Regions from separate parts of the Vreelandella sp. 162(4c) genome, predicted to be linked through region 2. Evidence: predicted binding sites of a transcription regulator. Region 2 holds the regulator's gene; each other region holds the start of a gene.

Region 1 (10,357 bases), 160 kb from region 2:
TATCTTGAAGAAAAAAACTCCTATAGGATAACGGGGCATAACCATAACGTGACCTTTTAATTTCACTCCATTTTTCAATAGTTGTAAGAGCTAAATCGAGTAATCTCGTCGATTCCTTCATTCGTGTTGCGAGAAACTTGTCATTACGACTGCCAAATTCATGCGGCTGACAATGTAGTTTGTTTTCTAAATTGTAGGAAAGCACATCCTCATCGCTAATTTCATCTACGATATACTGCCATAAGATAGCATCGTCCAAGCCACCTTTTTTTACGCCATAAGCTAAGGCATGTCCGAGAAAACTGTACTGCGGTCTAGGTAACTTAATAAGTTCAACAAGCAGTGGCACATACAAACCCAAATGGTATTCATCAACTTGCGCGATGCCACGTGCCATAGAACTAATCAACTGGCTTTTATCGACACTTTCTAGTGACAGTACCTCAGCCCAGTAGGCGGAAACTCCAGCGGGGTCATCATTCTTCCATTGTGACACTCTGTGCGCATGTATCATTAGTCCATCAGCATCGCAATCATCTCTTAATATAGGCACTAGATGCTTCATCCAGAAGAAATGCCATTCCGTATGCTTCCCCTGAGTATAAATCACCTGAAATATTTCATGGTTTTGAGTGCGTAGATCTCGTATTAACGGCCAGTCGTCATCGCATGGAGGGAGTTCAGCAAAGGTTTCTACCACCAAGCGGCGAAGATGGAAGGCATGCTTGCCAGTCAAAACAGTACGCAGTTGCTTGCGGTATTCGCGACGATCGCCGGATACCAACTGCATGACATAGCTTCGAATGCTTGGACGCACAAAAGGGACTGGCGATAAACGTTGAATGAACTCACTCAAAGTCTCAGCTTGGCGAACTGCACCGCTCGTTACTAAGACATCCAGTAGGGTTTGATGTCCGAAAGTAAGTTGTCCATTTTCAGCCTGATGTAAAACCTTATTACTGAGGAGCGTGCGTCTGATATCTTGAGATGCAGTAAACCGTTGGGATGGCACCGTAAGGCTGCGTAATTTAAGCATTTCAGCAGCAATGTTTTCAATGGCTCGCATAGCTTCATCGCCTAATGCGCTATTACCCTGGACTATAATCGCAAGATAACGCTGCGCCAACTCTTGGCTAGTCACTATGTTGAAGGAACCTCTTTGCTGTGCCAATTCCGCGAACAGCGCCAATTCTCTCGGGTTACAAATTAAATCGCGTGTGGTTGCATCAGTTGTTGATACGTCAATTCCAAGTTTGCCAAGCAGCGGAGCTATCTCAGTGCACCAATCTAATGGCTGGCAAGTGACTTCTTTGTCCCAATCGCGCTGGGCAATTCGCCGATCGTAATGCCTATCAAAATCGCGACAAGCAGTAACTACAGTGATATTGGGAAGTAGCAGAAGACGATCAATCTGCGCCAAAAAGTATGTAATTGCACTGTGCTCACGGGCGATGGAGAGTACATCAAGAGAGTCGATCATCACTACTACATGTGCATCTTCCGACATGCGTGCCGCTTTTTCTACCCAATGCTCTGGTAAGCCATGTGCTTGGCGGTCCTGCTCAGTAGCTGTGTCAGCAAATTCACGCGCTTGAATGAACAGTGGCAGCAAGTCAGAGCGAGTTTGTGCAATTTGCTCTAGTGCATCCTGCACAGCTAGCATCACGCAGGTCTTACCTGATCCAGGCGAACCGGTCAGCAGTATAGAACAATATTTGTCTTCTATTGCCTTGATGAGTTCGTTGACCGATGGGCTAGACACATACTCATTGCCAATGTCTCTGCGCCATGAACGACCAATGGCAGAAGTACTTTGGAATAAAGCACGTATTTCAACTACATCCATAGGGGAGCTCAATATAGAGCCTGTATTTGTTAATAGTACCTTCAGATCTTCTTTTGTTAGTTGATGTAGTGGAGCGCCACTTTGGTCGTAGTTATTCTCGCGCATGCCGAGGTTATCAAGACTTACCCATAATGAATCGTAGGCCACTGAATGGTTGCTTACCAATTGGCGTAAGCGTTCGATCAGTAATAACTTCATTTGGTCCAGCTCTGGACTAACCTCGAATTTCGTACGTTGAAGGAATTGATAGGTTGACAAGCTTGACAACTGCTCGGAAAGCAGCTGATCAAGCTGTGAATCTATCTTTCTATGCGCCTCTCCTAGGTTTGTGTGATAGGTTGGTTCATCGGCAAAGTTGGTGCTTTGTTCGCGTAATGCCGCGAGCTCACCAAAATTACTACGCGAATAGAAACGTACGAAAGCTTTCGAGTTATTGGACAGCAAGTCAATTGCCTTACGCAACTCGCTGGTGAGATCAGCGAAGGACCAGGCTCTATGTAACGTTTGGTTTTTTTTACACTGACAACAAATTATGGTGCCATCGGCTTTGCCAACTACAATGTCGTCCACAGACCACGAAACTGAATCGACTTCAAGCCATTGATAATCAGGATCTTTTAAAACGAACAAAGCCCAATTGAAAGCAACTAAAGTTTGGTAACCATCACCTCGATTGGACTGTATCCCTGCTTTACTCAATTATTTACACCTTCTGTAATGTTACTTACCCACGTGCTGAAGGGTAGCTAGCGACATGCTTGTCTTATCGTTCGGATTGTATACTAAAGTGGTAATATATTGTTCTAGTGAAATTCAAACGACACAAGTGCCCTTGTTACACTGTAATAAGATGATCATCAAGACCTACTTCTAATTGGTCGGTAACTGTTTTTACCATAAAAATGCCCCTTCCATTAAAGTTGACAACGACGGAAGCTCCTACTCGTTAGTTACATATGTATAAATATCCCATCTCTGCACATGACTTATATCCATTGCTCCCAACCACCACCTGATCTACCTCTCGAATAACCATTAGATCCAGGGTTCAATGGCCGCTGAGTGACAGGGTTATCTGAATCACTTGGCTCGGGATCACCGCTTGAATGGTTATGCACCAAGATGACGGCAGCAGCGTCGTAGATGAGAGCTGATTTGAAGACTCCAGGGTTGAACGCTGGCTTTGGCAATGGTCCCATTGAAGAAACCTTCGAAATGAATGACGCGGTACTGGCTGTGGAGAAAAGTAAGCTAAACAATTTATACTCATAATTTTGTAGCAATAACTGCAATTGCTTCAGCGTCTGGAAGTGCTATGTGATCTTTCGGACCTTAACGAGCATACGTTGTGCGAATGGCTTGACTATGGTGATGATATTGGTTTCTGTAAATGAAAGAGTGACTTGATAAGTATTAGCTTCTTCCACACCTTTCGATTGCTATATGTGAACGTTGCCAAAAAATAAAGGTGCCGGAGTGGGGACCCCGGCATCTATGTTGTTAGATAGCTTTTTTGAATTTTGAGGTATGAGTTGCGTTACGCTGCCATCACTTGATTCATACGCTGATCCATTTCTTCATGAAAGGCCTCGACCCGCTCAGCAATGCTGCGAATCATAATCTCGTCGCGGTAGGCACGTTTGATAAACAGCGGCATGCCCGGCCAGTAGCTCACAAAGTCGATCCATTCCCGTTCGCTGACCCACAGCCCGCCTTGGCACTGCGGTATGTGCTCTTCGGGTATCTGACCACTGAGCAGCACTTCTATCTGATATTTGGGCAACTTGGTTTTGATTTCTAGCAAGCCATTAGCGCCTACTAGGCTGTCGGGTGAGTACCCCACGCTGTGGTTAAGGATGATACCCACTTCGTGTGGCTTGGGTTCACCAGTGGTATCGCAGTAGAGCGCACGGGCAATGCCTTCCAGCGTATGCCCACGACGGGTATGGGCATTGCCTAGAAATGGCTCGGCCAGCTCGCCGGTTATCCGCTCACCGATCAACTGGTGCATATAGGTAATGGCTCCGATACCCAACCCACCGGGGCCTTTGCCGTTTACCAGCAATGTCTTGAGTTCTGACATGGTGATGCGCCCAAGACGCGCCGCCAGCCACTCCGGAGAGCCTTGTGGCATGGAGAGTATCTGCATACACGCCTCTTTTAGACGATGAGTAGTCAGATTGAGCCGTTATTTCACGGCTCGCTTGGTGAGTGAGGCACGTAGCTTGTCGAAATCGGCCTGGGGCACTTTTACGGCTGCCCCGTATTTGCCGCTGAACCACTCCTGGGTTGTCGCTGGGCATTGACTGATTAGCCGCTGGATCTGTCCCGCCTGAAAGGGCGTGACTAGCTTGATGCTCGCTTTGGTACTGGTCTTGCCGTTATCGTCCTGGCCCCGTGTAGTGATATTGAGTAGGGCGCAGAGCACGTAGCGTTTCCCATAGCTGGTAGAAGAGCCAAACGCCTGTACGGCGTTTTTATTACCGCTTATATCAGCGGGGAGCAGCATGCTAGTCTCTTCGCGATGGCCATCCTTGTGCATCAGAACACCGGTGATCTGAATACCGCGTTCCTGGGTCTGAATACGAAAGCTCACCGCAAAGCCGTGTTTCTGCATAATGGGGCGAACGGTATCGACGATATCCTCCAAGGTGGCGTAACAGCCGTTGTTAGCCTGCCCGCGCTCCTCAATGCTAGGGAGTTCGGTCTGCATCGCTGCCATGGCCGCGCTATAAGCCATCATGGACTGGCGATCCATCACCCGTTCCTGCATCTGTAGCAAGCGCTCCATTTTGTCGATATCGACGTCCGGGTTGAGTGCCGCGCGCTCAATCACTTGGATAATGGCCGTGCTCTCAGCGAGATGCGGGGTGGGTGCTGCAGGAACTGCTTGTAAAGAGGATGCAGACGTCTCGTGATTTACCACATTAGTTTTGGTGGCCATGACAAGGCTCCTTCAATAGGGGTTAAAGGTCGGCGGGAAGCTCGCTGGGAGGGACGAGGCATAGGTGCAGCTCGGTGCGATATAGCTGGCCCTTTGCCATCACGTAGGTCTCGGCATAGGTTTGATCCTGGGTAAGCAGTCGTTCCGTCAGTTGGGTTAATGCGATATCTAAATCGGGGCTAAGAGAGGCCATGGTGTTCTCCACGTAAAAAGCGATAAGCCCAGCCTGGTAGGGGCTGGGCTTATCGCGCTATCCAATGAGGGGTAAGACAAAAACTAAGAAAATTAGCAGTAAAATGATGAGAAACAGCATGTCAGCTCACCATCGCAAGGGCCGTTTTTAGCGCCTCTTGCTTCAGCTGCGCCCCTTGACCAAACCACGCGGAATCCAGGCGGGTATCGTTGCTACGCGCACGCTTGTCGTGATCCACGTACTCGGTAACGGCATTGAGCAAGCCCCACGCAGTGTCTTTGGCCGTGTCGAGGTGGGAACCGCGGCCTTCGCCGTGGTAGAGCTTCTGCACCTTATTGAGGGCCCGGTAATTGGGCAGCTTGGAGGGGTCGTCTATCGGCTTATCGATACCGCAGAGCACCGACTGAAAATACTGTTGCGCCTCGCGGTGATCGATCTTACGTTCCGCTAACGCCTTCATGCGGTACATGAAGTCATTCCACTGGGAAACAGAAATACCCAGCTGGCTTTTTACCGCACGGGGGTCGAACTCTGACCGATGGGGTACCTTCACCGCCTGCGACGTTCCATCGACGGCGATCTGCAGCGTATTGTTGCACACCACTCGCACCGTGGTGGGTGTCGCCATGGTGGCTAGCGTGCCATCACAGGACGTTGCCAATAGCAGGTAGTCGTTGACCTCATCCTGGCCTTTCAGTGAGGTGCTTAAGCCGCTGCGCGCCAAGGCCCAGAACTTACGACCGCCTTTCAGGACGCCAGCGGTTTCCAGTTCATACCCGGCGTATTCCGTCAGATCGCGGTAAAACTCCAGAATTTCTTCGGGCTGCACCACCTTATAACGCTGGGATACGACCGATAGTGGCGCTTTGGTATCCGAGCGGTAGAGCACTTTTTGCTCGGGAAACGAGTGAATACTGCCCAAGTGGCTGGCACCCTCCGCAATAAAACGCACCGGGGCTTCTTCAATGTGCCAGTTCATACCGGCCTGTTGCTGCCAGACCTCTAGCGGTTGTTGACGGGATAGCTGTTGCCCCAGGCCGTGCCAGGGGGTAGCGCCAACGTAGGCCATTTGTTCAACGAGATGGGCCATGATGAAAACTCCTAGCAATAAAAAAAGCGCTGACGTTAATCGCCAGCGCTTCATGGTTGGAAAGTAAGGGGTATGTCGCTTTGTGGATACGCATTAGTGCGATGTGCTGAAGGGAGGGGTTAATTGCCGGAAGCTATGACCGCACGATACGCACAGCCAGGGCGTTCCTTCACCGAGCGGTAGCTTCTGCGTGAAAAACAATTCTGCGGCACGCGAGCCTGCTTGACTGCCGGAAAAAGCCCCCATCACGGCAGCGGTCAGTTTGGCTAACGGAAAGCGGGAGGAGGCATCCGATAAAGGGGACGTTGGGGTATAGGATGCCCGCCACGCACCAATGGCTCCGCCCACTAGGCGGCTGCACACCGTGCCGATGCGTTGGGCGGTTTCAAGGTTAAGCGTGCAAGCGGCTGCACAGTAGAGGCAAGGCGGGGACATAAACAACACTCCTATAGGCGTCAAAGTGATCCCGTGTGCAGGATTCATAGGGGTGATATAGATCTGTAATTTTTTGGCTTTGACCTTTGAGTGGTTGCTTCGATAAGACTCTTTACTGATACTGTTCATAAGTACAGTAAAAGAGGGAGTCTATTATGTCATTGAACGTTTCACTGTTGGGCCGGGCAGATGCCGCGGCCTCATCATTACCGTTACCGCTTTACTCCAGTGCCGTACGCGCTGGGTTTCCGTCACCGGCGGATGACCACCTGGATGCCGACCTGGATTTGCACCAGTACGTGGTGAAACGACCGGCAGCAACCTACTTTGTCAGGTCGGAGGGCGATTCCATGCTGGGCGACGGTATTCACCATGGCGACCTACTGGTGGTTGATCGCAGTCTGGAAGCGCTGCCAGGTCGCATCATCGTTATCTGCGTGGACGGTGAGCTTACGGTAAAACGCTTGGAGCGAGTGGGCCAGCGCACCTACCTTCGGGCCAGTAACCCCGCGTATCCCCCCATTCCTATTGATGGTCGCGAATCCCACGTTTGGGGTGTCGTGACCCATGTGCTTCACAGCTTCCCCGGGGCAACGCTGCAATGATGGCGCTGATTGACTGCAATAACTTCTACGTCTCCTGTGAGCGGGTATTTAACCCGTCACTGGAAGGCCGTCCTGTAGGAGTGCTATCCAATAACGATGGTTGTGTCGTCGCACGCTCTAATGAGTTAAAGGCGCTGGGCGTGGAGATGGGGGCTGCTATGCACCTGTTAACGCCAGACGTACGTCGCCAAGCCGTGCTGTTATCCAGCAATTATGCGCTTTATGGCGATATGTCCCAGCGGGTGACCGAGGTGCTGGGCGAATTTTCACCCCATGTGGAGGTGTACTCGATTGATGAGAGCTTTGTAGGGTTTCAGGGCTTTGATGAAGATACGCTGGAACAACGGGGCCAAGCACTGCGAGATACAGTGAAGAAGTGGACGGGCATTCCGGTGTCGGTGGGATTTGCGCCAACGCGAGTGCTCGCCAAGGTCGCGAACCGTGCCGCTAAAAAGCACCCCGCTTATAAAGATCAAGGCGTGTGCAAGTTACTGGCTGAGAGCCCGTCTACCAAGGCGTTGTTGAAGCAGTTGCCGGTGACTGACCTATGGGGCGTTGCACGCCGCACCGGCAAGCGGTTACGCGTCATGGGTATTGAGACTGCCTGGGATCTACGTGAAGCTGACCCGAAACATATCCGGCGGCATTTTAGCGTGGTGCAAGAGCGCATTGTGTGGGAGTTGCGGGGCCAATCCTCCATTCAGCTAGACGACATGAGCCAGCCCAAACAGCAGATTATGGTCTCCCGTTCGTTTGGACGACTCACCAACGACCCCCATCAGCTACGGGAAGCGTTACGACACCATGCCGCCAGGGCGGGTGAAAAGCTGCGCAAGCAGCACAGCGTGACCAGTGCCGTCATGGTATTTATCCGCACCAACCCGTTTCGAACCGATTTACCGCAATACCATCAACGCGTGATGATAACCCTGGAACGGCCTACCGATGACAGCAGGGAGATTATCGCCGCTGGAGTAAAGGGGCTCCGGCGACTCTGGCGCAAGGGATATGCCTATCATAAAGCCGGTCTAATACTGCTTGACCTATCCCCTAAGGCCAACCGGCAGCTCACTCTCACCGAAACCCCGCAAACTGATGAAGAAGCTAAGCGCAGCGAACGCCTGATGGCGACGATGGATAAGCTTAATCGGGAACTCGGAAAAGGGGCGATACAGATGGGCTTACCACGGAAAGATAACGCCTGGGTTTTACGCAGCGAGCGGCGCACACCTCGTTACACCACACAATGGAACGAGCTTCTGGTCGTTAAGTAGTTCTGACACGTTTTAATGGAGCTGGTAATGCTAAGGAAAGTGTCATTTAAGGAAGAAAATACTGACAGGTATGATTATCTGAGCAGATGCCGAGCCTAATAGGCTTTAAGTTTTCTTATTGAAAAAAATGGAATTATTTTTATTTAAGAGAGAGCTTATGAAGAAATCATGGCCTGTCAGCAGCCCGCTTACCACGCGGGTTTGGTCATTTGATACTCATGGCATCTATCCGATTTAAATGACGGTAATAGTATTATGCTCCTTTGAAGGGTTAAAAATAGTACCCATGGAGGAGACCTACAAGCCGACGACCTTTCTTCAAGACAATAGCCGTAAAGTCACGATAAGCCATACTCATATCCTCATGGCAAAGAATCCAAGTGACATTTACCGCTAAGCAAGTCGTGCTTGTAACACACTTAACGGTTAGCCATGTAGAACCCAGCTCTACAACGCTAAAGCGATAAGGTGACGATCGCATGATGCTCACAGGTGCCTGCTAGAGCATTTCCTATTACGCCGAGATAACCGCGTTTGCTAACGGGTTATCACTTCAGCGTTTTTATCAATCCAATGTTTACACTTTTGCTACGGGTAATGACACGGTATCAAAGCCGTGGGTATTTCTGTGCGTGAGTGTTAGGAGTTTGAAGATGAACACTACTTTACCGAACGTAGGCCAACGTAATCGTAAACGCCATCCTGATAATCCAGCTCTAAAGCTATTTTGGGAATGTCGTTACCAAGATATGCGTGTGCTTACTCATGAAGGTCCTTTGATCGAAAACTATCTAGAAATATTGCTTCGAGTAATGAATCAAGCACGACAGGACTGCCCTCGTATATTTGCAGTCCGCATCGATTTACTTTTTCCTGCGGAAGGGTATATGGGCTATTCAGGCTGCGACAATGCATGTGCTACTTCATTTATTAGTCATTTGCTTTGGGAGCTAGATGTTGCAAACACTAAGTATCCCCACAAAATGCGCTACACGTGGTGTCGCGAGCAGGTAAGCAGTATTCATCATCATTACCACGTTTTGCTGCTTTTAAATGGAGAGGCCTATAAAGGTCTTGGCTACTTTGGCAAAAGTCATGGTGGAGGTTTTGATCGTGACAACCTCTACCACCGAATCGTACGAGCTTGGTCAAGCGCGATAGCTTGGCCATTAGAAGACATGGGAGGCCTAGTTAATGTAGCCACCGATAGTGTTACCGAAAAGAAGTACCTGTGGAATTTCTATCAAAATGACCAAGCTGCTTTTGCAGAAGTCTTTTATGGAGCTAGCTACATGTGTAAAGCTTACTCGAAGCCTATCAAGCAAGGGTTTCGTTGTTTTGATGGAAGCCGGCATTAATAAAGCAGGTGAGGTTAGGTAAATAAGGTTCAACTAATAAAAGTTGATGGAGACCGAACGACTTTGAGCTAGGTCGTTCGGTCTCCCCCAATGGGGTGATCGATTTAACGATGTGATGTAGGCTTAACTACTTCATATGCATAGGGCATTATGGGTATGGAAGGAATCTCCTTCAGCTTATATTCTGGACGAAAGTCATAACCGGTTTTTAACTCTTGATCCCGATATAAAGTAAGTTCTTCAATGTAGTAATCAAGACCATTTTTTAACTCAGGTTCATGAGGGTGGATGATTGTTTCCTTGAATAAAATTTTAGAGTCATAAGAGTAGATTAAATGCCCCATTTTCTCTAAAAAATCCAATGCTGCACTCCTTTTAGACTTGCTGCGCAAAGTGTTGTGGCCACGCTGAGCAATAAGAGAGTTTGTAAATGTGTAAGTGTCTCCTTGTAAGTCACTAAGTCTTCGGATGTCTCTGGCAAGCTGATTGGCGAGAATAACTATTTCTGGTGTGCCAGCAATAAATTGCAAGTAGTGGTTAGAGAATTGTTCACAAAGCCGGAAAGCATAGTCAAGGGTGCTAGTTTTGATATCTCCCTCAAGGCCTTCAAAT
Region 2 (10,357 bases):
ATACCGGCATCGTGAAGCCCCTGAATAAATGCATTGCCCAGCTGGGCTACGTGCTGTGGGTCACTGCTGAAACTACGATCACCAATAACGCTGGATAGACCGCTCTCCACATCAAGTACCGGGGCGAAGCTCAGATCCAGACCGCAGGCAGCCATCTCCATCCCTAACAACCAGCCGGCATCTTTAGCTAACGCCAGCCCCTCTCCCTGGGCAGCGCGGTAACACTCGCCGATACGCGCCATGGCAGGCAGGCGTGTTAACCCCTCTTTTATGCGCTGAACGCGACCGCCTTCTTGATCCACGGCAAGCAGTAAATCAGCACGCACACGGCGAATATCGCTGCAGAGCTTGCGAACCTGATAGCCATGTTCAACGTTGCGGGCAAACAAAATTACGCCCCCTACCGTCGGTTCTAGCAGCAAGCGTTTTTCTGCAGCCGTCAATTTTGGGCCTTCAAGGTCAAGCATGACCGGGCCTAACGGTTGAGTCATCGTGATAGGTCCATGAAAAGGGGCGATGATTCTAGACGATCGTCTAGCGGTGTCAAAATCTGATCAGTCAAAGGACTGGCGTCCACCGTGCAACCAAACAGGGGTGCCCGGCAACGCTAACGAAAAGATATAGAGCAAATCACTATTGCGTAAACGAATACAGCCGTGGGACGCAGCAACGCCCATGGGCTCGTCAGGCGGCGTCCCGTGCAGGTAAATATAGCGCCGTTGCGAGTCCACCTGACCACCGCGGTTCACGCCCTTTTCCAAGCCACACAGCCACAGTATGCGGGTCAGAATCCAGTCACGCTCTGGATGCTCTTCGGCGAGTTCGGGCGAAAATGTCTCGCCCGTCCAGCGGCGACCTCGAAACACCGCATTTTCGGGCATATCACCGCCAATGGCCGCGCGCACATAGTGCCACCCGCGAGGGGTTTTACCACTGCCGTTGCGCTCCCCGCTTCCGGCAGCACCGGATGAAATAGAACACTCATGGAGCACTTTTGGCCCTCGCCAACAGCGCAGCAACTGTTCGGTAGTATCGATCTCCAGCCAGATATGTTCCGTTGGAGGTAGCTCAGCTAGCGTAGGAGTTCGCATGTTTTCCTTCTTCTGGCTTGGCACCGTCAAGGGCTATGGGTAACGGCGCATTCATAGCAGCCACCACTACCGGGAGCAATCGCCTGACCAAATCACGCACAGAGACCTGCTCGTGGTAATCCTTCTCCGCGATATCGCGTAGCGCATCGAGGCCAGACAGGGTAAAGATTACCGTGCCGAGCACAAAGTGTAGCCGCCAAAAACGCTCGGCGTCAGGCAGATCCGGCGTTGCTTTGCGCACAAGCTCGGTGAAGCGTGTAAACACATCGCCATACTCTTCCTGGATATAACGTCTTAGATGTCCCTGTGCTTGACTGTAGGCAAGACCCAGCAGGCGCATAAACACTTTCAAACTATTGCGCTCGGCGGGCACCGCGAGAACGGTAGTTGCCATGGTCTCGAGCAGTGTTTCCAGCGGGATAACGCGCCCGGCGTGTTGGCCCTCGAGCTCATCTAGCGCAGTATGAAAGCGCTGACTAAACGGATCCAGGTAGCGGGCAAAAACGGCCTGAATCAAGGCTTTTTTGGAACCAAAATGGTAATTAACAGCGGCTAAGTTAACCCGCGCTTTGCTAGTGATGTTGCGCAGCGAAGTTTCAGCAAAACCCCGCTCTGCAAACAGCACCTCGGCGGTGTCGAGTATACGGGTCACCGTATCAGATTGAGCCATGTCGCTCTCCAGGGAAACAGGTGTTTAAAACATAGCAAAATACTATGCCATAACGTAGGCGGGCTCAACGCTTGATTTATTGACAAAATGTGACGTATTAAATAAGCAGAAACTTAGTTTCAAACGATTAGAAAAATTGCATAGACATCGGCAATAGGCACTGACAAGCCATATACTGGACAGAGGAACATACTGTATACTTAAACACTTATTGATTAAGTCGACATTTAACTTGTTACTGTCTATTCACTATTTATGGAGTCTGGTATGTCGCGTCCGCTAACCGCTCGCCAACAGCACGTGTTTGATTTTATCGTTAAGACCATGGGCGAATTTGGCTACCCTCCTACCCGCGCCGAGATTGCCAAAGCACTTGGCTTCCGCTCACCCAATGCGGCTGAAGAGCACCTGCGCGCGCTGGAACGCAAAGGTGTTATTCGCATTATCCGCAACACCTCTCGCGGCATCCGCCTGCCCAACCAGGAACCTCAAGAAGTCCTGGATAGCGCAGTCACCGCCTTACCCACAACCAACGTGGAAGCCCCACCCACTGGCCTGCCTGTGATCGGGGAAGTAGCTGCCGGCAGCCCCATTTTGGCCGCCGAACATATTGATCGCTACTGCCCGCTACCGGCCGAGTACTTCACTCCCAAAGCTGACTATCTGCTGCGCGTACGCGGCCTTTCCATGAAGGATATTGGCATTTTGGAAGGTGATTTACTGGCGGTTCATCGCACCGACCGGGTTCGCGATGGCCAGATCGTGGTTGCCCGCCTGGACGATGAAGTAACGGTTAAACGCTTCAAACGCCAGGGGCACCAAGTGACGCTGTTTGCAGAGAACCCTGATTTTGCGCCCATTGAAATCGACCTGCGCTCTCAAGCGCTCGATATTGAAGGCGTTGGAGTCGGCGTAATTCGTGGTGGCAACGGCCAGGCACTCGGCTAATAAATCCGCTACTGCAGGTCGATATAGCGGTGGTCATTGAAGGTGGCCACCCAGTTTGGGTGATAGACCAGCAGGATGCTCAGCAGCATGCCAGTAATAAATGCCTCTGAAGGCATTAGCAGTGGTAAAAAACGCGCATACTCCTGGGCGAGATAGATCGCCTCAGGGTCTGTACCCGCGACGATAATCAGCACTACCGCCGCCAAGCCTCCTCCCAGCGTTGCCAGCGCCGCGCCAAAAAAGCCGCAGGCAAACAGAAAGACCATCAAGTTATCCGGCAGGCGGCGATCTACCAGCCGCCATACCGTGCCAATAACGGCCGCCGGGACGATCCCAGTAACCAGTACATTTGCCCCCAGCAACATCCACTCATTACGGCCAATCACCACCATGGCAATGTTGATCAGCACGTTGCTAATCAGCGCTAATGGCGCTTTAAAAACGAGTGTCATCAATACTGTAAAAACAAGGTGTAGCGTTAGCCAATCAACAGCCTGGGCACGAAGCTGCCACATCAGCATCACCGCCAGCGTAGCACCCAGCCAGCGGTGCTGAAGCGCTGAATCCGCTATCAACACCTGCCAGGGCCGCCCCCAAAGCGCCCATGCGATCACTGCTAACGAGAGTAGCCAGGTGAGCAGCAGCGCCCAGGGCGCTAATACACCTTGCGCAAATGACATGGCGGCCTCTCAGGTTGATGGGCGGGCATTATAGAGTACTTAGCTAAATACCACTGTCTTGTTGCCATGCACCAACACACGATCCTCTAAGTGCCAACGCAAACCTCGAGCGAGCACGGCTTTCTCCACATCACGACCAAAGCGGACTAGATCAGTAGGCGTATGACAGTGGCTAACGCGATGGATATCCTGTTCGATGATGGGGCCTGCGTCGAGTTCCTCGGTCACATAGTGGCAGGTAGCGCCAATCAGCTTAACCCCCCGCTGGTAGGCCTGGTGGTAGGGCTTAGCCCCGGCAAAAGAGGGCAAAAAGCTGTGGTGAATATTGATCACTCGCCCCGCATAGCGCGCGCACAGCTCAGGGGGCAGTATTTGCATATAGCGCGCCAGCACCACGCAGTCGGCGCGGGCACTGTCGATTTCGGCCTGAACCTTGGCAAACGATGCTTGCTTATTGTCGGGGTCGACCGGTACATGGTGATAAGGAATACCGTACCACTCCGTCAGCGAACGCATATCATCATGGTTGGAGATAACCCCGACAATGTCGCAATCCAGTTCCCCCGCCTGCCAGCGGTAAAGTAGATCTACCAAGCAATGTGACTCCCGCGACACCATCAGCACTACGCGCCTACGCTGCTGGGTATCCACCAGCGACCACTGCATATTGAATTCGCTGGCTATCGGTTCAAATGCCGCGCTCAGCGCTTCCGCCGACATACCTACCGAATCCGCCAGAATTTCGTAGCGCATAAAAAAGCAGCCGGTTTCTAAATCGGAGTGCTGGCTAGCTTCGGTAATGGAGCCACCCTGCTGGGCAATAAAGCTCGATACCCGTGCAACAATACCCACCCGGTCAGGACAGGAAACTACTAAACGATAATAATGAGACATGTGAGCTACTCTTGACCTATTGCTAAGTTAATTATGACAAACCAGCGGCTTAGGTCGCATAGTGTATCGGAAGGCCATGGATGATTGTTAGCTGCCCCTGCCTTCCCGTATAGTTAAGTCACTACTTTTTAGGTTTTTCATAACAGATGCATTCACCACGCGTTCAAATTCGTCCCCGTCGTCGTCCACCGCTGCGCATGTTGCCGCTGGGGGGATGCGGTGAGATTGGAATGAATCTAACGCTATACGGCTATGACGATCACTGGATAGCCGTGGACTGCGGCATGATGATCCGCCAGGATCTTCCCAACTCGCCACTGCAGGTACCCAATCTTGATACGCCGAAAGCACTGGGGATCGTGCCCAAAGCGCTATTTATCACCCATGGTCACGAAGACCACATTGGTGCCGCAGCCTGGCTATGGCCGATGTGGAACTGCCCCATTTACGCCACCCCGCTGGCGGCAGGCCTGTTGCGGCTAAAATTTGCCGAGCATCAGCTTAGCAGTGCGGCTATCCATGTCATTGAACCTGGCGAGGCCCTAGAGAGCGGGCCATTCACGCTGCGCTATTTACTTTTAACCCACTCGATTCCCGAAAGCTGTGCGCTAATAATGATAGCCGGTGGCTATCGCGTTTTACATACCGGCGACTGGAAACTCGACCCTGAACCGATTATCGGCACGCCGATCAGTGCAGCCCTCTTCAAGGCGCTTGCCCCGGTTGACTTGGTTGTGGGCGACTCCACTAACGCCCCCATGCCCGGGCACTCCGGTAGCGAGGGGGACGTCGCCCGCGCCCTGACAAAAACCCTCGGCAACTGCCAGGGCCGGGTGGTGGTCTCCTGCTTTGCCAGTAACCTTGCCCGGGTGTTAGCGATAGGGCGCGCCGCTCAGAAGTGTGGCCGACGCATTAGCTTGATGGGCCGTTCAATGGAGCGCATGGTCAGCGTTGCCCGGGGGCTCGGCTATATGGATGATTTACCGCCGCTGGTGCCCAATCATGACCTAGGCTACCTCCCCCCGGATGAAGTGGTGATTATCGCCACCGGCAGCCAGGGCGAGCCCCGTGCTGCGCTACAGCGTCTCGCCCAGGGTCGCCACCCTTTTGTGGATCTTCAGCCGGGCGATAACGTTATTTTTTCGGCTAAAGCCATTCCTGGCAATGAACGCCCCATTGAGCAGCTTAAAAAGCGTTTGGCGCATTTAGGTGTCAACCTCTACGACGAGTTCAACCACCCTGAGCTGCACGCTACCGGGCACCCCGCCCAGGATGAACTGATCAAGCTGTATCAGTGGGTCAGGCCAAAACATCTCATACCGGTGCATGGCGAAGCACGCCATCAGCAGGCTCATCAGACTATTGCCAAACAGCTAGGCATTAGCGCTCCATTGGCGCCGGTGAACGGCGATCTAATTTGCTTTGACAGTCACGGGCTGCGCTGTGAGTCGCGCTATCCGCAGCCGCCCTGCATCGTCAGTCAAAACAGCGTGGTGCCCCATCCTGGTCTTGAGGTTCACGACGCCAACAAGGCCCGTCGCGGTAGCTTATACTTAGCGCTGCCAGTGACGGCTACTGACACTGGATGGGCGCGTATTGGCCGTTTGATGCTGGATGCCTCGGGGGCCAGCCCGCTAGATGAAGATAGCTTTAATGATTGGCTGGATGATCAGCTTGAGGAGATTGCAGCAGAGACGCTTGCCGACTTGCGCCAAGCATTACAGCCTCGCATGGTGCAGTGGCTGGCGGAGCATATGCAGCACCTGCCCGACGTGCATCTACAGATTATGGCCGCCGAAATGCCAGAACCTGCTGCGTATGAAAGTGCCGCTAACCGTTAGAGCGGCATCATTCAACGACGGCTATAAAACCCAGATTGCTTCACTGCGTTCGCAATAACAGTTTCGTGTCACTGCGAGGAGCCTTCTTATTATGTCATTGCGAGGAGCGCAGCGACGCGGCAATCTCAACCAGCGGTGGCGCCTACCCCCGAGATTGCTTCACTGCGTTCGCAATGACAGTTTCGTGTCAGTGCAACAAGCACAGTGACGCGGCACTTCACTCCCACCGCGCTGCGTCCTGTTGATCAGAGTGACGCTCTTTGACCCAATACTCGCCCTGGGCAGAGTGCTCTTTCTTCCAGAAAGGCGCCTGGGTTTTCAGGTAATCCATAATAAAATCGCAGGCTTCGAACGCCTCACGCCGGTGTGCGCTGGCTACGAGTACGCGCACAATCGGATCGCCTGGCCCCAGGTAACCGACACGATGAATAATCCGCACCGCTTGGAGCGACCAGCGCTGCCAAGCCTGTTCACCAATCTCCGTCAGCGTACGCTCGGTCATTCCCGAATAGTGTTCCAGCGTTAACCCTGTGACGTCCGGCGTTTCATTAAAATCACGCACTAAGCCGGTAAAACTCACCACCGCGCCAATATCACTACGCCCAGCCAAGGCATCGTCATAGCCGTAGTCCATTGGAAACGGGGCTGCTTGAATCGTTACTTTAATATCCAGCTTATTATCCACCCTCACCCCCCTGTTACTGGCGGGAAAAACGCCACTTCGTCATCATCGGTCACTAACGCCTCGTCATTGGCCATGACCTGATTAATCGCACACAGCGTACGCTGGTCGGTGAGTTGTTTAAAGCGACTATCCTGCTCGGCCAGCGCGGCTTTTAATCCACTAATGTCGCGGCTAGCCAGTTGATCGAGACTCACGACGGTCTCACTTTCGCCTACCCGCTCGCGCAGTTCGGCTAAAAACTTAACCCGCACGCAGGGTGAAGGGCAGCGCTCGCCCAAGCTGACTTCTCCGGCTACGCCGTCACCGGTAACAATCGGCGCCTGGGTGCTCATACGCTGGTAGTCGCCACGCTGACCACCTTGCTTGCTGTCGAGTTGTATAGCCTCGATACGCATACCTTTATCGACCGCTTTGCACATATCGTAAAGCGTCAAACAGGCTACCGAAACAGCGGTAAGGGCTTCCATTTCGACCCCAGTGCGTCCATTCAAGCGACACAGCGAGGTCACATGAACGCAGGATTCGGCCACATCAATATCGAACTCAACAGAAACCTTGGAGAGCGCCAGTGAGTGACAGAGAGGAATCAGCTCATGAGTACGTTTGGCCGCCTGAATACCAGCGATACGCGCGGTGGCCAGCACATCACCCTTGGGCAGTTCACCATCGCTAAGCAATTTCAGCGTTTCAGGCTGCATTATAATGCGCCCGGAGGCGACTGCTTCGCGGCGGGTTTCCAGCTTATCGCCGACGTCCACCATATTGGCTTCGCCACGGGTGTTAAGGTGGGTCAGATGCATGTTGTCACCATTGCTGTTTTGAAGACATACGTTTTGAAGACGTATTTTTTGAAGACATCGTATCGTTTTTAGCGCTTAACCAGGTCACTACCCATTGTGCAACCGCTTCGCTATCGTCTAGATCTAACTGAGCCACCGAAGCCGCCAGGTCGATAGGCGGTGGCGCACTGAGCGCGACTGCCTCAACCCATCGGCCGGTTAAAATAGCCGCATCGCCAATCCCATCGCGGTATAGCACCAGCTTGGGAATCGGCCAAGCCTTGAAGCCTTCGACAATCACCAGGTCAGGTTTGTGCGGCGCCATCATGGCAATTAGCTGGGCTAAATCAGGCTCTCCCTGGTCAGGGGTTTCCTGCATCAGCGCAAAGCGCTGACGGGAAGCCACCAGTATCGGTGCGGCACCTGCGCTACGCAGCTTATAGCTATCCTTGCCGGGCTGGTCGACATCAAACGAGTGGTGCGCATGCTTGATGACAGCGACGCTCAAGCCATACTCCCCTAATCGTGGCAACAGCTTCTCTAGCAGCGTCGTTTTTCCGGTACCGCTCCAGGCAGCAATCCCCAGTATGGGAAAAGGTGCGGTTAGTTCGTTTTCCATGCTGCCGAAACTCCTGATGATCACTCACGCTACCATTCTAACGATTCACACAGCGTTATAGAGGATGACTCTACTCGCCCTCTTGCTCACGGGGTAATAGCCAGTTCAACGCAATACCCATCAAAGCGGCCAGGCTAACGCCCTGCAGCGTAAACTGGCCTCCACCAAACTGCATGCCGCCAATCCCGAACACCAGTATCAGCGAAACCACGACCAAGTTGCGCGGCGCCGTCAGCGACTGTCCTGCACGTACCAGTGTGTTCATACCGACCACCGCAATGGAGCCAAACAACAGCGTCATTATACCGCCCATTACCGGGCCAGGAATGGTCTGCAGCAACGCGCCAAGCTTGGACACAAACGCCAGCACAATGGCAATAATCGCGGCAACAATCATGTACTTGGGATTAAATGCCCGAGTAAGCGTTACCGCCCCGGTGACTTCCGAGTAAGTAGTATTCGGCGGCCCGCCGAACAGCGCTGCTACGCTGGTCGCCAGCCCATCGCCTAACAGAGTTCGATGCAGGCCAGGCTTTTCCAGGTAGTTTTTGCGGGTCACCGAACCAATGGCCACCATATCACCAATGTGTTCTACCGCTGGGGCAATCGCGACCGGAATCATAAACAGAATGGCAGCCCAGTGAAAACTGGGTGCGGTAAAGCTGGGTATCGATAACCACGCCGCCTCATGCACTGGCGTAAAGTCGACTACCCCCATCAGCAACGCTAAAAAATAGCCGGTGATAATGCCCCCCATAATCGGCACTAGGCGAAGTAGCCCGCGACCAAAAACGGCCAACACAAGCGTGACTAGCAAGCTGGTCATTGATAAGAAAATCGCCGCGCCATAGCCGATATTGTCGCTGGTTTCACCGGTCGCCATACTTACGGCCACCGGCGCCAGCGCCAGGCCAATCACCATAATCACCGGCCCCACCACCACAGCGGGCAGCAAGCGATGCAGCCAAGCGGAGCCTTTTAAGCGCACAACCTGAGAGATCGCCACATAGACCAGCCCCGCTGCCATTAGTCCGCCCATGGTTGCCGAAACGCCAAAGCTCGCCACAGAGCCTTGAATAGGCGCTATAAAGGCAAACGATGAGGCTAAAAACACCGGCACGCTCTGCTTGGTGACCCCATGAAATACCAAGGTTCCCACCCCAGCCGTGAACAGCGCAACGCTTGGGTCGAGTCCTGTCAAAAGCGGTACTAACACCAAGGCGCCAAACGCCACAAATAGCATTTGTGCGCCGGTTAAAATGACTTTTGGCCACGACTCAGCCTGACTGGCAGCTTCACGCATAAGTGAATTCCTAGTGATTATTGATTTGATAGCAGGTATACAAAAAAATGCCCCTGACGCTGGGCGTAAGGGGCAATGTCAATAACGATGCTTAGCGCGTTCCGAAAATCTTGTCGCCAGCGTCACCTAGTCCGGGGACGATGTAGCCATTTTCATCGAGGCGGTCATCGATTGAGGCGGTGTAAATTTCGATATCGGGGTAAGCGTCCTGCACCCGCTTGATACCTTCAGGGGCGGCAACGAGAACGATCACCTTCATATGCTCACAGCCACGCTCACGCAGCATATCCAGTGTTGCTACCATCGAACCGCCGGTAGCCAGCATGGGGTCTATCACGATCGCCATGCGCTCTTCGATATCGTTGGCAAACTTGGCAAAGTAAGGCACCGGCTGTAGCGTCTCTTCATCGCGATAAAGACCTACAACGCTTACCCGCGCACTCGGGATTAGATCCGTTACGCCTTCCAGCATGCCGAGCCCGGCACGCAGAATCGGTACGACGGTGACTTTTTTACCTTTTAATCGGCGCGTTGCAATCGGCTCACCGTTCCATCCCTGGATTTCATGATCTTCCAGCTCAAGACCTTTAGTTGCTTCATAGGTCAGCAGCTTGGCGACTTCACCTGCCAGTTCACGAAAGCTCTTAGTGCTCAGGTCAACTTCGCGCATCAGACCCAGCTTATGTTGTACAAGCGGATGGTTAATGGCGTAAACACTCATGGGACTTCCTCACTGCAGGGGATTCAGAATGGCAACCAAGGTTGCATCAGCTAGGCACAAAATTGCGCGTATTCTACCCGCAACCACTTACGAGGTTAAGGGGTTTCAGGCAATTGCCATTCGATA
Region 3 (10,357 bases), 1.2 Mb from region 2:
TTTACGAGCTGGGCCGTTACGGCGAAGTTACGCTTTCATCAGGAGGCCGTTTAGAGCAGTTCACAGAAGTCAACGAGCCTGACGTCGAAGGCTATAGCGCTTGGCTTGAAGACGCCGAAGCGCGCACCATCAAAATCGATGACGCAAACTCGACACAAAACGCTGATCCAATTATTTATGGTCGTAACGGTGAGGAGCTTTCTGGTACTAACCCGCTGCGCGGGGGCGATGAGCTTCAGACACTCGAAGGCGTGCTTGATTACAACTTCGAAGAGTGGAAAGTCCAAAACGTCGAAGGCCTGGACTTTACCGGCGCTGAGCGTCCGGCAACACCTGATACAGATGCTCTGGGTGATGCCGACATTACAGTGGCCTCTTTCAATGTATTGAACTACTTCACTACCCTGGATGAAAACGGCAACAAAACAGAGACCTTAAATGGCACTCTGCATGATCCACGCGGCGCCAATAATGCTGAAGAGTTTGCCCGTCAGGAAGCCAAAATCGTCGAGGCGATTAATACCAGCGGTGCTGATGTGGTGGGTCTCATGGAAATCGAGAACAACGGTTATGGTGACGATAGCGCCATTGCAACGTTGGTTGATGCGCTGAATGCAGATGTGCAGGATAAAAACATTCAGGATGTCACTTGGGCTTACAGCGTCCCCGAAGATGGGAATGGCAACACCACTAGCCCTGGGGATGATGCCATTGCGGTTGGGGTCATCTACAACAGTCAGGCGGTGACACCTACTGGCGCTGCAGCCACTAAAACCGATGGGGCTTTCGCTACTGCAAACCGCGCACCGGTGATGCAAACCTTTGAAGATAGTAACGGTGAAACCTTTTCGGTGGTGGTTAACCACTTTAAATCCAAAGGCAGTGTCGTCAATGGTGAAGACGCTATCGGCGACGGACAGGCCAACAACAACCCCACACGGGTCGAGGCCGCGGAGGAATTGCTTGAATGGCTATCCACCAACCCCACCGGTAGCAATGACAGCGACGTGCTGATTCTTGGTGACTTGAACTCTTATGCCATGGAAGACCCCATCATGACCCTGACCGATGCGGGCTATACCCTTCAGGACGATGATTACAGCTATGTCTTTGATGGATTCTGGGGTTCGTTAGATCATGCGTTTGCCAGTGAAACGCTCGCAACACAGGTCACGGGCACCACGACTTGGCATATCAATGCGGATGAAGCATCGGCATTGGATTACAACACCGACTTCACTAATGATCGTCAGGATGACAACCTATACTCCGATGATGCGTTCCGTAGTTCAGACCACGATCCTATCTTAGTAGGCCTGAACTTAGGCCTCGCTGAAGCTTAATTAAACGTACTACCTTTTGAGATGGCCTCCGCTTGCGGGGGCCATTTTTTGTCTTACTAGCCATTACCCCTGATCGCTTCAGCGCTCAAAGCGCCCCGTAGCGCTTCCCGCCTAGGGTGTTAAACTCACCGCAAGCACTTTTTTCAGGAGAAATACATTGAGTTCAGTACGTTCCACTACCGCTATTATTCATGACAGCGGCATTGCTTTTGGTACCAGCGGCGCACGAGGGCTGGTTGAACAGTTTACCGATGAAGTATGTGCAGCTTTCACCGTGGCATTTATTACCGCCATGCGGGACTCTTTTCCAGTAGAACGTATTGCGCTAGGTATGGATCGCCGCCCCAGCAGCCCGGCGATGGCAGCCGCCTGTACCAGTGCGGCCCATACGCTAGGAGTGAAGGTAAATGACTATGGCGTACTGCCTACGCCTGCCCTGGCGTTAAAGGCAATGGCGGATGGCATACCTTGCATCATGATTACCGGCAGCCATATACCGTTTAACCGTAACGGCATCAAGTTTTACCGCCCTGATGGCGAGATTACCAAAGCTGATGAAACCGCTATTCTTAATGCTGAGGCGGCTATGCCTACCCTCCCCGCGCCAGTGCGCGGAGAGATTTCTGAAGCCGCTAATCAGGCCTACTTAGAGCGCTTCACCACCTGGTTTCCAGGAGAGCCATTGAAAGGTTGGCGGGTAGGCTTGTACCAACATTCGGCCGCAGGGCGCGATTTGAATGCGCATATTTTGAGCGAGTTGGGTGCGGATGTAGTAGTGCTAGGCCGCAGCGAGGCCTTCGTGCCCGTAGATACCGAGGCCGTTAGCGACGAGGATCAGGCTCAAGGGCGTGTCTGGGCAAACCAGCATCAATTACAAGCCCTGTTTTCTACCGATGGCGATGGAGATCGACCGCTGCTTGGGGATGAAACGGGTACGTGGCAGCGTGGTGATATTGTCGGGTTACTCTGCGCCCGTGCATTGGGAATCGAAGCGCTGGCTGTGCCGGTAAGCTGCAATACAGCGATAGAAGCGTGTGGTGCCTTCCAGCTAGTTGAACGCACGCGCATTGGTTCACCGTATGTATTGGACAGTATGGCTAAGCTCAGTAAGCGGTTTACGCGAGTGGCTGGGTTTGAAGCCAACGGTGGTTTTCTATTGGGAAGCAGACTGGAGAGTGATGGCCGTCAATTAGCCGCCTTACCCACCCGCGATGCGCTGCTCCCCGGCCTTACTCTAATGGTGATGGCCGCCCAACGCGGGATTAACCTCTCGCAGCTAATCGCTGACTTACCTGCCCGTTATACGGCAAGCGACCGACTCAAGGATTTCGCCACTGAGAAAAGCCATGCGTTGCTGGTCAAATGGCAAACCTCACCTGAGCTGATGCAGCAAACATTAGGGTTACAGGCTGGCATTTCAGCAGTCAATAGCACTGATGGCTTGAGAGCCACACTTGAAAATGGAGATATCGTGCACCTTCGCCCCTCTGGCAATGCACCGGAGCTGCGCTGCTATAGCGAATCTGCTTCGCAAGCAGACGCATCGGCACTGGTAAAACAGAGCTTGGCCGCTCTCGAAAAACTGAACTAGGAACCCAACCCTTAACAAAGAACGGGCGACCCTAATGGGCCGCCCGTTCTTTGTGACTATCCTTCGCCAAGGAGAATAGTTACAGCTGCTTATTTATAAACCGGAAGCCGCGCACAAACCTCGGCTACTTTATCCAGCACCTGGGCTTCGATGGCGCTGGTGTCTTCGCCCTTGGCCAGTACGTCCAGAATGTCACAGATCCAACCTGCCAACGTACTACACTCTTGTTCACTGAAACCGCGCGTGGTCACCGCCGGGGTGCCAATACGCAGGCCAGAGGTGACAAACGGGCTTTGCGGGTCGTTAGGAACGGCGTTCTTGTTCACGGTGATATGGGCACGACCCAAAGCAGCATCGGCATCTTTGCCGGTTACACCCTGCTTGATCAGCGAAAGCAGGAAGAGGTGGTCTTCGGTGCCGCCGGAGACGATGTCGTAACCGCGATCGATAAACACCTTGGCCATTGCCTGAGCGTTCTTAACTACCTGCTGCTGGTAGGTTTTGAACTCGGGCTCCATAGCCTCTTTGAAGCAGATCGCTTTGGCGGCGATTACGTGCATCAAGGGGCCACCCTGGCCGCCGGGGAAAACCGCTGACTGTAGCTTCTTCTCGATATCAGCGTCGTTTTCCGCTGAGAGAATCACGCCACTGCGGGGGCCGCGTAGGGTTTTGTGGGTAGTGGAGGTGACCACATGGGCATGGGGCAAGGGGCTGGGGTATACGCCTGCCGCGACCAGACCAGAGACGTGGGCCATATCAACGAGTAAGTAAGCGCCTACTTCATCGGCGATTTCACGGAACTTGGCCCAATCAACAATTTGTGAATAGGCTGAGAAGCCGGCGATGATCATTTTGGGCTTGTGCTCGCGAGCAAGCTGGGCCACTTGAGCGTAATCAATTAACCCCTGCTCATCCAGACCGTACTGAATGGCGTTGTAGTGCTTGCCGGAAAAATTAGGCTTGGCACCGTGGGTCAGGTGGCCGCCCGCATCCAGGCTCATACCTAAAATGGTATCGCCTGGCTTAACCAGCGCTTGGAACACCGCGCTGTTGGCTTGCGAGCCGGAGTGGGGCTGAACGTTTACGTAGGTGGCGCCGAACAGCTCTTTAGCATAATCAATGGCCAGGTTTTCAGCGATATCGACGAACTCACAGCCGCCGTAGTAGCGCTTACCGGGGTAGCCCTCAGCGTATTTATTGGTCAGCTGGCTGCCCTGCGCTTCTAGTACGCGGGGGCTGGCGTAGTTTTCGGAAGCGATCAGTTCGATGTGGGCCTCTTGGCGCTCCACTTCTTTCTGCATGGCATCAAACAGCACATCATCAAATCCGGCAATTGTCATATCGCGGCTGAACATCGGCGGGAACCTCGTAACGAGAAAGGGTCATCATGGAAGAAGCGAGGGCGCTATCATAACTCAGCCTGACGCGACTTTCATCGCATCCTCGTCAGGTCTTGCATGAGCGTGATTCATGTAATGACAGAGGGAGAGTCATCGCGAACGCAGTGAAGCGATCTCAGGGGGCGTCAATTTGCATTTTCCTTCGCCATGCAAAATACTGTATATTTATACAATATTTTAAGCACCAGGATGCCGACGATGCCGGGCCAGTCTTCTCACTTTACCCCCGCCTTGCCGTTAACCTCTCAGCCGCAGCCTTGTGGCCACGCTGGTTTTAGTGGCTTTCCTTCACCAGCCCAGGATTACGAGCCATGCACGCTGGATCTCAACACACGGCTGGTTAAAAACCCTACTGAGACGTTTTATGTCACCGCCACCGGCGACAGCATGGAGGGTTGGGGAATTTTTGAGGGTGATTTGCTGGTGGTTGATCGCAGTATTGAACCGCAACTGGGACATATTCTGGTCGCTATGCTGGAGGGCGAGGCGCTAATTAAACGCTATGCGCTTTATCGGGGAACGCCGCACCTGTGCTCAACACATCCTAACTATCCGCCACTGCCACTTGAAGGCAGCGACTGCCAGCTATGGGGGGTGGTGCGCGCCGTCGTGCACGAGTACTTGCGATGATCGGTCTAGTCGATGCCAACAACTTCTACGTCAGCTGCGAGCGGGTTTTTCAGCCCAAGCTGGAAGGTAGGCCCGTGGGGGTAATGTCGAACAACGACGGCTGTGTCATCGCCCGCTCTGCCGAGTTAAAAGCGCTGGGTATCCCTATGGGTGCGCCAGCCTTCAAGCTTGAAGAAATGCGTCAGCGCGGCGAGATCCACCTGCTGTCGTCTAACTATGAACTCTACGGAGATATGTCGGCACGGCTGACCCAACTACTACGCGATGCCTGCCCTGCAATTGCGCCCTACTCAATAGATGAAATGTTCGTCTACCTGGAAGGATTAACCACAGAGCAGTGTGAGAGGCTGGGGCGAGAATTGCACCATCGTATTCGCCGCCATTTAGGGTTACCGGTGTGTGTTGGGCTGGCACCCACCCACACGCTCGCCAAATTAGCCAATCACCTTGCCAAGCAAGACCCACATTACCAAGGCGTTTGCCTGCTTAATGGACAAGATCACACGACGCAGGCGCTGCTCAAACGTACGCCGGTGGGCAGCGTGTGGGGCGTCGGCCATCGGCTTGCCGGGCGCTTAGCGATTGGCGGCGTGACCACCGCTTGGGACTTGCGTCAAAGCGACGACAAGCAGTTGCGCAAGCGCTTCTCGGTGGTGCTGGCGCGCACCGCGCTCGAGCTGCGTGGCACGCCTTGTATGGAGATGAACGCCCTGGATCAACCGCGCCAACGCATTATGACCTCGCGCTCTTTCGGCCAGCCCACCGGCGTTTTTGCAGAAGTACATAATGCACTACGGCGCCACGCCCAGCGCAGCGCTGAAAAACTTCGCGAGCAACGTAGCTTAGCTCGTGCGGTGATGGTATTTCTCAACACTAACCGTCATCGCCGCGATCAGTTGCAATACTTCCCGCAGGCGCTGATCGCCCTGCCCTCACCCAGCGACGATACCCGGGTGATCCTTGATGCCGTACGCCAAGGCCTTGAGCAGATTCATCGCCCCCGCTACCAGTTCATGAAAGCTGGCGTGATGCTGCTGGATTTAGTGGATGCAGAGCAGCACCAGCTTTCGCTGCTGCATCCGCCAGTCCGTGATCGCCATCCGTTTTTAATGGCAACCGTGGATCAGATCAACCAGCGCATGGGGCAAGGCACTATCAGCTTTGGTATGACGGATGCCCCTGCTGCTTGGCAACTGCGCTGCGCCCACCGCTCAGACCGCTATACCACGCGCTGGGACGAGTTGATGAAAGTGGGCACTCACCCCGGCGCAGTCGCCGCCGCCGAGGCAAAGCAGAAAGAGAAGCAGAAAAAACAGCAGGCGTTAACCAGCGCTAAGCGCAGTACGCAGCCGCGGGCTTAAGGTTTCTCCAAGCGCGACCATGGCAAACAGAATCCCCAGCAACCAGGGCCAGTGAGCCGCAAACGAGACCTGATAAACGCCCAGCGCGTCGACAAAAATCACCACAATGCCCAGCGGGCTAACGTAGCGCACCATGGTCAGCCACAGCGCATAAGGCAAGGGAGCAAGCCCCAGCTCGTCGCGGAAGGTCTCGCTTTTCAGCACAAACCCCGCTACCACTACCGTGCCCAGACCACCCAACGGCATCATCCAGCGCGAGGTTAAATAATCCAGCCAGTCAAAGAAGTTCTTACCGGCCAGTGTCCAATCCGCGCCCAGGTTAAACGACAGCATCGCCAGTGTGCTAATCAACCACAGCACAATACCGGTGCCCCAGGCGGCTGCCGAACGCGAGATACCTTTGTTGTCGCACAGCCAGGAAACCGTGGCTTCGACCATAGAGATCGAAGAGGTCAGCGCTGCCATAGAGAGCATCAGGAAGAAGAGAATGCCAAACAGGGTGCCCAGCGGCATCGCCTGGAAAGCCAGCGGCAGGCTCATAAAAATTAGCCCAGGGCCTTCGCCGGGGTTCATGCCATTGGCGAAAATAACCGGGAAGATCGCAAGCCCCGCCATCAAGGCAACAACGGTATCCGCCACCGCCACACTCACCGTGGTGCGGCCAATAGAGGCGTCTTTAGGCAAGTAGCTGCCGTAGGTCAGAATCGCTCCAGAGGCCAGCGAGAGGGTGAAAAACGCATGACCCAGCGCTGCCAGCAGGCCTTCGCTAGAGAGGCTGCCCGCATTGAAGGAGAACAGAAAGTTAACCGCAGCGCCAAAGCCACCGGAAAACATACCAAAGCCAATCAACACCACCAGCATGATCACCAGCCCCGGCATCATCCAGCTAACGCTCTTCTCGATTCCCTGCTGCACGCCTTTACCCACGATCAACATGGTGGCCAGCGTAACCAGGGTGCTCCAGAAACCGAGGTTCAGCGGATTGGCGTTATTGGCCCCGAACACAGCGGCCATCTCATCAACGCTGCTGCCCGCGAGCCCCCCGGTCAGCATCTTCCACAGATACGAGAACGACCAGCCCGCCACCACCACGTAAAACGACAGGATCATAAAGCCGCAGAGCATGGCCATCCAACCAATCAACGACCAGGCCGATGAACGGCCAGACTCATTGACCACGCGCCGTATGGCATCCACCGGGCTACCACGTCCCCGCCGACCAAACGCGATTTCGACCATCATCACCGGCACACCCACGGCAAAGATGCACGTTAGATAGACCAGCACGAAGGCGCCGCCGCCAAACTCCCCAGTCATGTAGGGGAATTTCCAGATATTGCCTAGCCCCACCGCCGAACCGGTGGCCGCCAACATAAACCCCCAGCGGCCTAGCCATTGGGTGCGAGGTTGCCTAGAAGAGGTCATTTGCCCATATCCCGTAAGAAAAAGGCGCTCATCCTAAAGGATTTCGAGGGTAATGCCCACTAGGCCCCAGTTCCTAGGCGTACACCGTGGCTTTTGCGGCGGCATCCAAGCGTTGAGCGGTTTGATCTACCCGGCGCAAACAGGCCAGCAGCACCGCGCCAAGCGTTACAAAACCGCCCGCCAACCACAGCCCAACATCATAGTGGCCAGAGGTTTCAGCCAACATACCGGTTAATGCCGGGGCGCATATCTGGGCGGCGCCGTATGCCAGAGTCATCTGCCCCATTAGCCGCGCGGGGCTGGAAGGATAGAGCCTACCTGCCATGGTCAGCACAAGGCTGACGCAACCAAGGAAGGTACCGCCATAGAGCACCGCACTGAGCAGTACCACTGCTGAGTTCGCGGTAATCGCAGGCAGTACGATCCCCACTACCTGAATCCCCATGGCGAGAATAAGCGCCCCTAAATAGCCCACTCGACGGGCGACCAGATCCCACAGCATCACCGCTGGGGCGGCGGCTAAACCGGCCAGAGCGAACGTCCAGTTGCCCATCCCCGCCAGCAGCGGCTCACGCTCAACGATGGCAACTAAGAAGGTAGCGCTGATCACATAGCCATAACCGGCGCAAAAGTAGGCGGCGAGCATCCAGCGCATAAAAATACGTGTTGGCGGCGTAGCGGTTCGGCTACTCGCCACGTGAGCCCCTTCTAGCGGCCTTTCCGGCCGCGGCAGCCAGCGCCAGGCAGGCACCAGCAGCACGGCACCCAGCAGGCTAAAGCCCCACCATTGGGTCTGCCAGCTAAAGGAAAACTGGAGCATCATCTCCACTGCCACCGCCGCGACAATCATGCCTAGCCCCAAACCGGCAAAATGAATTCCCAGCTCGCCGCGCTGGCGATGTTGGATTAACCAGTGAAGAATCAGCCCTGACGCTAATAGCATTGCAGCGCTGCTTGAAAGACCCGCCAGAAAACGCAACCCCGCCCAAACCCAGAAGTGATCGGTAAGCGCCATACCCGCAGTCGTGATTACCGCCAGGATTAACCCGCAGCGAAATAGCGTGTCTTTGATATAAATACTGTGAATAGAGGCGGCCAGCACGGCCCCCAGCATATAGCCCGCGTAGTTAACCGCAGCCAGCCAGCCGCCATCGGCATCACCCATCCAGGTCTGCTGCTGCATGACCGGTAGCAATGGGGTATAGGCAAAGCGCGCGATGCCAACACATAATATTTGGCTAAAAACGCCCGCCAACAGCACTTTGAAGCGCTGGGCACCTAGCGTTGCGACGGTCATGGGGCTGCTCCTGAACGGCTCTTTAACGACGACTGAGCGGACGTTATGTTAATTAGCGTGCGTATTTTATCGTCATAGTAAGGCCTTTCAGGCAGCGGGTCATGACCACCTAAGTCGAGGAGCGAGGTTAAAAAGGCCTAGCTCGCATCTACCTCCATGCTTAACAGCAAAAACGATAGCGTTTTGCCATGCCCGTCCAAGTTGAGCGCGCCATTAACGCCGCCCTGCAGCACGTCATCGATCACGAAGTTCATGCCCGCCAAATTAGGCAAAGGGTAACGCCGCACTCGGCTGGCACCACGATGAGCAAACAGCGCCAGCACACGCTCCTCGGTTACCTGCTCCAGCAGGGTGGTGTAATGGTCTGGGTCATAGGCAAACAGTGCCACGTTTAGCCGCTCGCCCTTATCACCTGCACGGGCATGGGCGAGTTGATGAAGGGTGACCGAGGAATGCGGGTGCACCGCCGTTTGCGTGGGTTCAGCTTGCAGCATAACGTTCACTCCTACGTTCGCCGAGGGGCGACGCTTCAAACAGACTGGCATGGGCATGAACGTCGCTACGTTTGACCAAATATGAGGCCGTAAACACTCGCCGTTGAAACTGACGCCGCACGCCGCCGCCGCCCGCAGGCCCGGCACAATAAAGCGCCAATAGCTCCTGGGTGGCGCGGGCTACCCAGCGCCGCTCGCTGTGCTCGGCCGCCAGTCGCAGCCGATAATCGCCGCTGGCAGACGCTGAAGCGCTACGCTGCAGCTCACCGCTATCGCTATCGAATACGCTGGCCAAGCCAATGATATCCAAGCGGGTACGCAGCTCAGCAGGGGCTCGAAACACCAATCGTTCACGCAGTACCTGCGCTGCAAGCTGGGCTCGTGCCAAGGCGTTCGGGCCGGCATAGGAGATTTCCGCCTCGCCCTGCCAACCGCCTTCATAGCACACGGTGGTTTTTAGCCGCTCAGGCGCAGGCTTGCCGCGAATTCCCGTCACCGCCACACGGTTAGGTGACAACTGACGCACCTCGGCGTGGGAAAGATCCACCGTGACATCCGGGGTTAGGTAATTCGCCGGGTCATGCACTTCGTAAAGCAGCTGTTCTTTCACCGTTTGCTCGGTAACACAGCCACCGGTATTGGCAGGCTTGGTAATAATAAGGCTGCCATCCTGCTCCACTTCAATAATCGGATAGCCCACCGTGGCGAGCCCCGGCACGTCTTTAAAACCCGGATCGGCAAAGTAGCCGCCGCTTACCTGGGCGCCACACTCAGCCAAATGCCCCGCCATCATCCCGCAAGCCAGGCGATCCCAAT

The links. The regulator LexA, encoded in region 2, represses DNA repair genes until DNA is damaged. The targets are predictions, from matches to a motif close to TACTGTNTANNTANACAGTA.
Region 1: AC4EYZ_RS24265 (LexA family protein) is a predicted target of LexA. The motif match lies at 6,628-6,647, and genes of this name have one in related genera.
Region 3: AC4EYZ_RS03795 (LexA family protein) is a predicted target of LexA. The motif match lies at 4,490-4,509, and genes of this name have one in related genera.

Annotation. Positions count from the first base shown of each region.
Region 1 is NZ_CM176981.1:5,257,154-5,267,510, forward strand. It holds gene AC4EYZ_RS24230 (AAA family ATPase) at 1-2,545, opposite strand, end outside; gene AC4EYZ_RS24235 (JAB domain-containing protein) at 2,833-3,045, opposite strand; gene AC4EYZ_RS24240 (lambda exonuclease family protein) at 3,384-3,995, opposite strand; gene AC4EYZ_RS24245 (ERF family protein) at 4,035-4,790, opposite strand; gene AC4EYZ_RS24250 (hypothetical protein) at 4,813-4,983, opposite strand; gene AC4EYZ_RS24255 (DUF932 domain-containing protein) at 5,105-6,073, opposite strand; gene AC4EYZ_RS24260 (hypothetical protein) at 6,167-6,508, opposite strand; gene AC4EYZ_RS24265 (LexA family protein) at 6,664-7,113, shown strand; gene AC4EYZ_RS24270 (Y-family DNA polymerase) at 7,110-8,387, shown strand; gene AC4EYZ_RS24275 (YagK/YfjJ domain-containing protein) at 9,041-9,745, shown strand; gene AC4EYZ_RS24280 (YfjI family protein) at 9,850-10,357, opposite strand, start outside.
Region 2 is NZ_CM176981.1:5,092,599-5,102,955, reverse strand. It holds gene nagZ (beta-N-acetylhexosaminidase) at 1-491, opposite strand, end outside; gene AC4EYZ_RS23575 (L,D-transpeptidase) at 555-1,091, opposite strand; gene AC4EYZ_RS23570 (TetR/AcrR family transcriptional regulator) at 1,069-1,761, opposite strand; gene lexA (transcriptional repressor LexA) at 2,029-2,709, shown strand; gene AC4EYZ_RS23560 (energy-coupling factor ABC transporter permease) at 2,718-3,389, opposite strand; gene purU (formyltetrahydrofolate deformylase) at 3,429-4,283, opposite strand; gene AC4EYZ_RS23550 (ribonuclease J) at 4,514-6,124, shown strand; gene moaE (molybdopterin synthase catalytic subunit MoaE) at 6,342-6,809, opposite strand; gene moaC (cyclic pyranopterin monophosphate synthase MoaC) at 6,812-7,609, opposite strand; gene mobB (molybdopterin-guanine dinucleotide biosynthesis protein B) at 7,614-8,207, opposite strand; gene AC4EYZ_RS23530 (uracil-xanthine permease family protein) at 8,278-9,510, opposite strand; gene upp (uracil phosphoribosyltransferase) at 9,602-10,231, opposite strand; gene ung (uracil-DNA glycosylase) at 10,327-10,357, opposite strand, start outside.
Region 3 is NZ_CM176981.1:856,637-866,993, forward strand. It holds gene AC4EYZ_RS03780 (ExeM/NucH family extracellular endonuclease) at 1-1,343, shown strand, start outside; gene AC4EYZ_RS03785 (phosphomannomutase) at 1,501-2,934, shown strand; gene glyA (serine hydroxymethyltransferase) at 3,024-4,289, opposite strand; gene AC4EYZ_RS03795 (LexA family protein) at 4,533-4,964, shown strand; gene AC4EYZ_RS03800 (Y-family DNA polymerase) at 4,961-6,325, shown strand; gene AC4EYZ_RS03805 (sodium-dependent transporter) at 6,287-7,750, opposite strand; gene AC4EYZ_RS03810 (YbfB/YjiJ family MFS transporter) at 7,824-9,047, opposite strand; gene AC4EYZ_RS03815 (AtuA-related protein) at 9,185-9,541, opposite strand; gene AC4EYZ_RS03820 (acyclic terpene utilization AtuA family protein) at 9,528-10,357, opposite strand, start outside.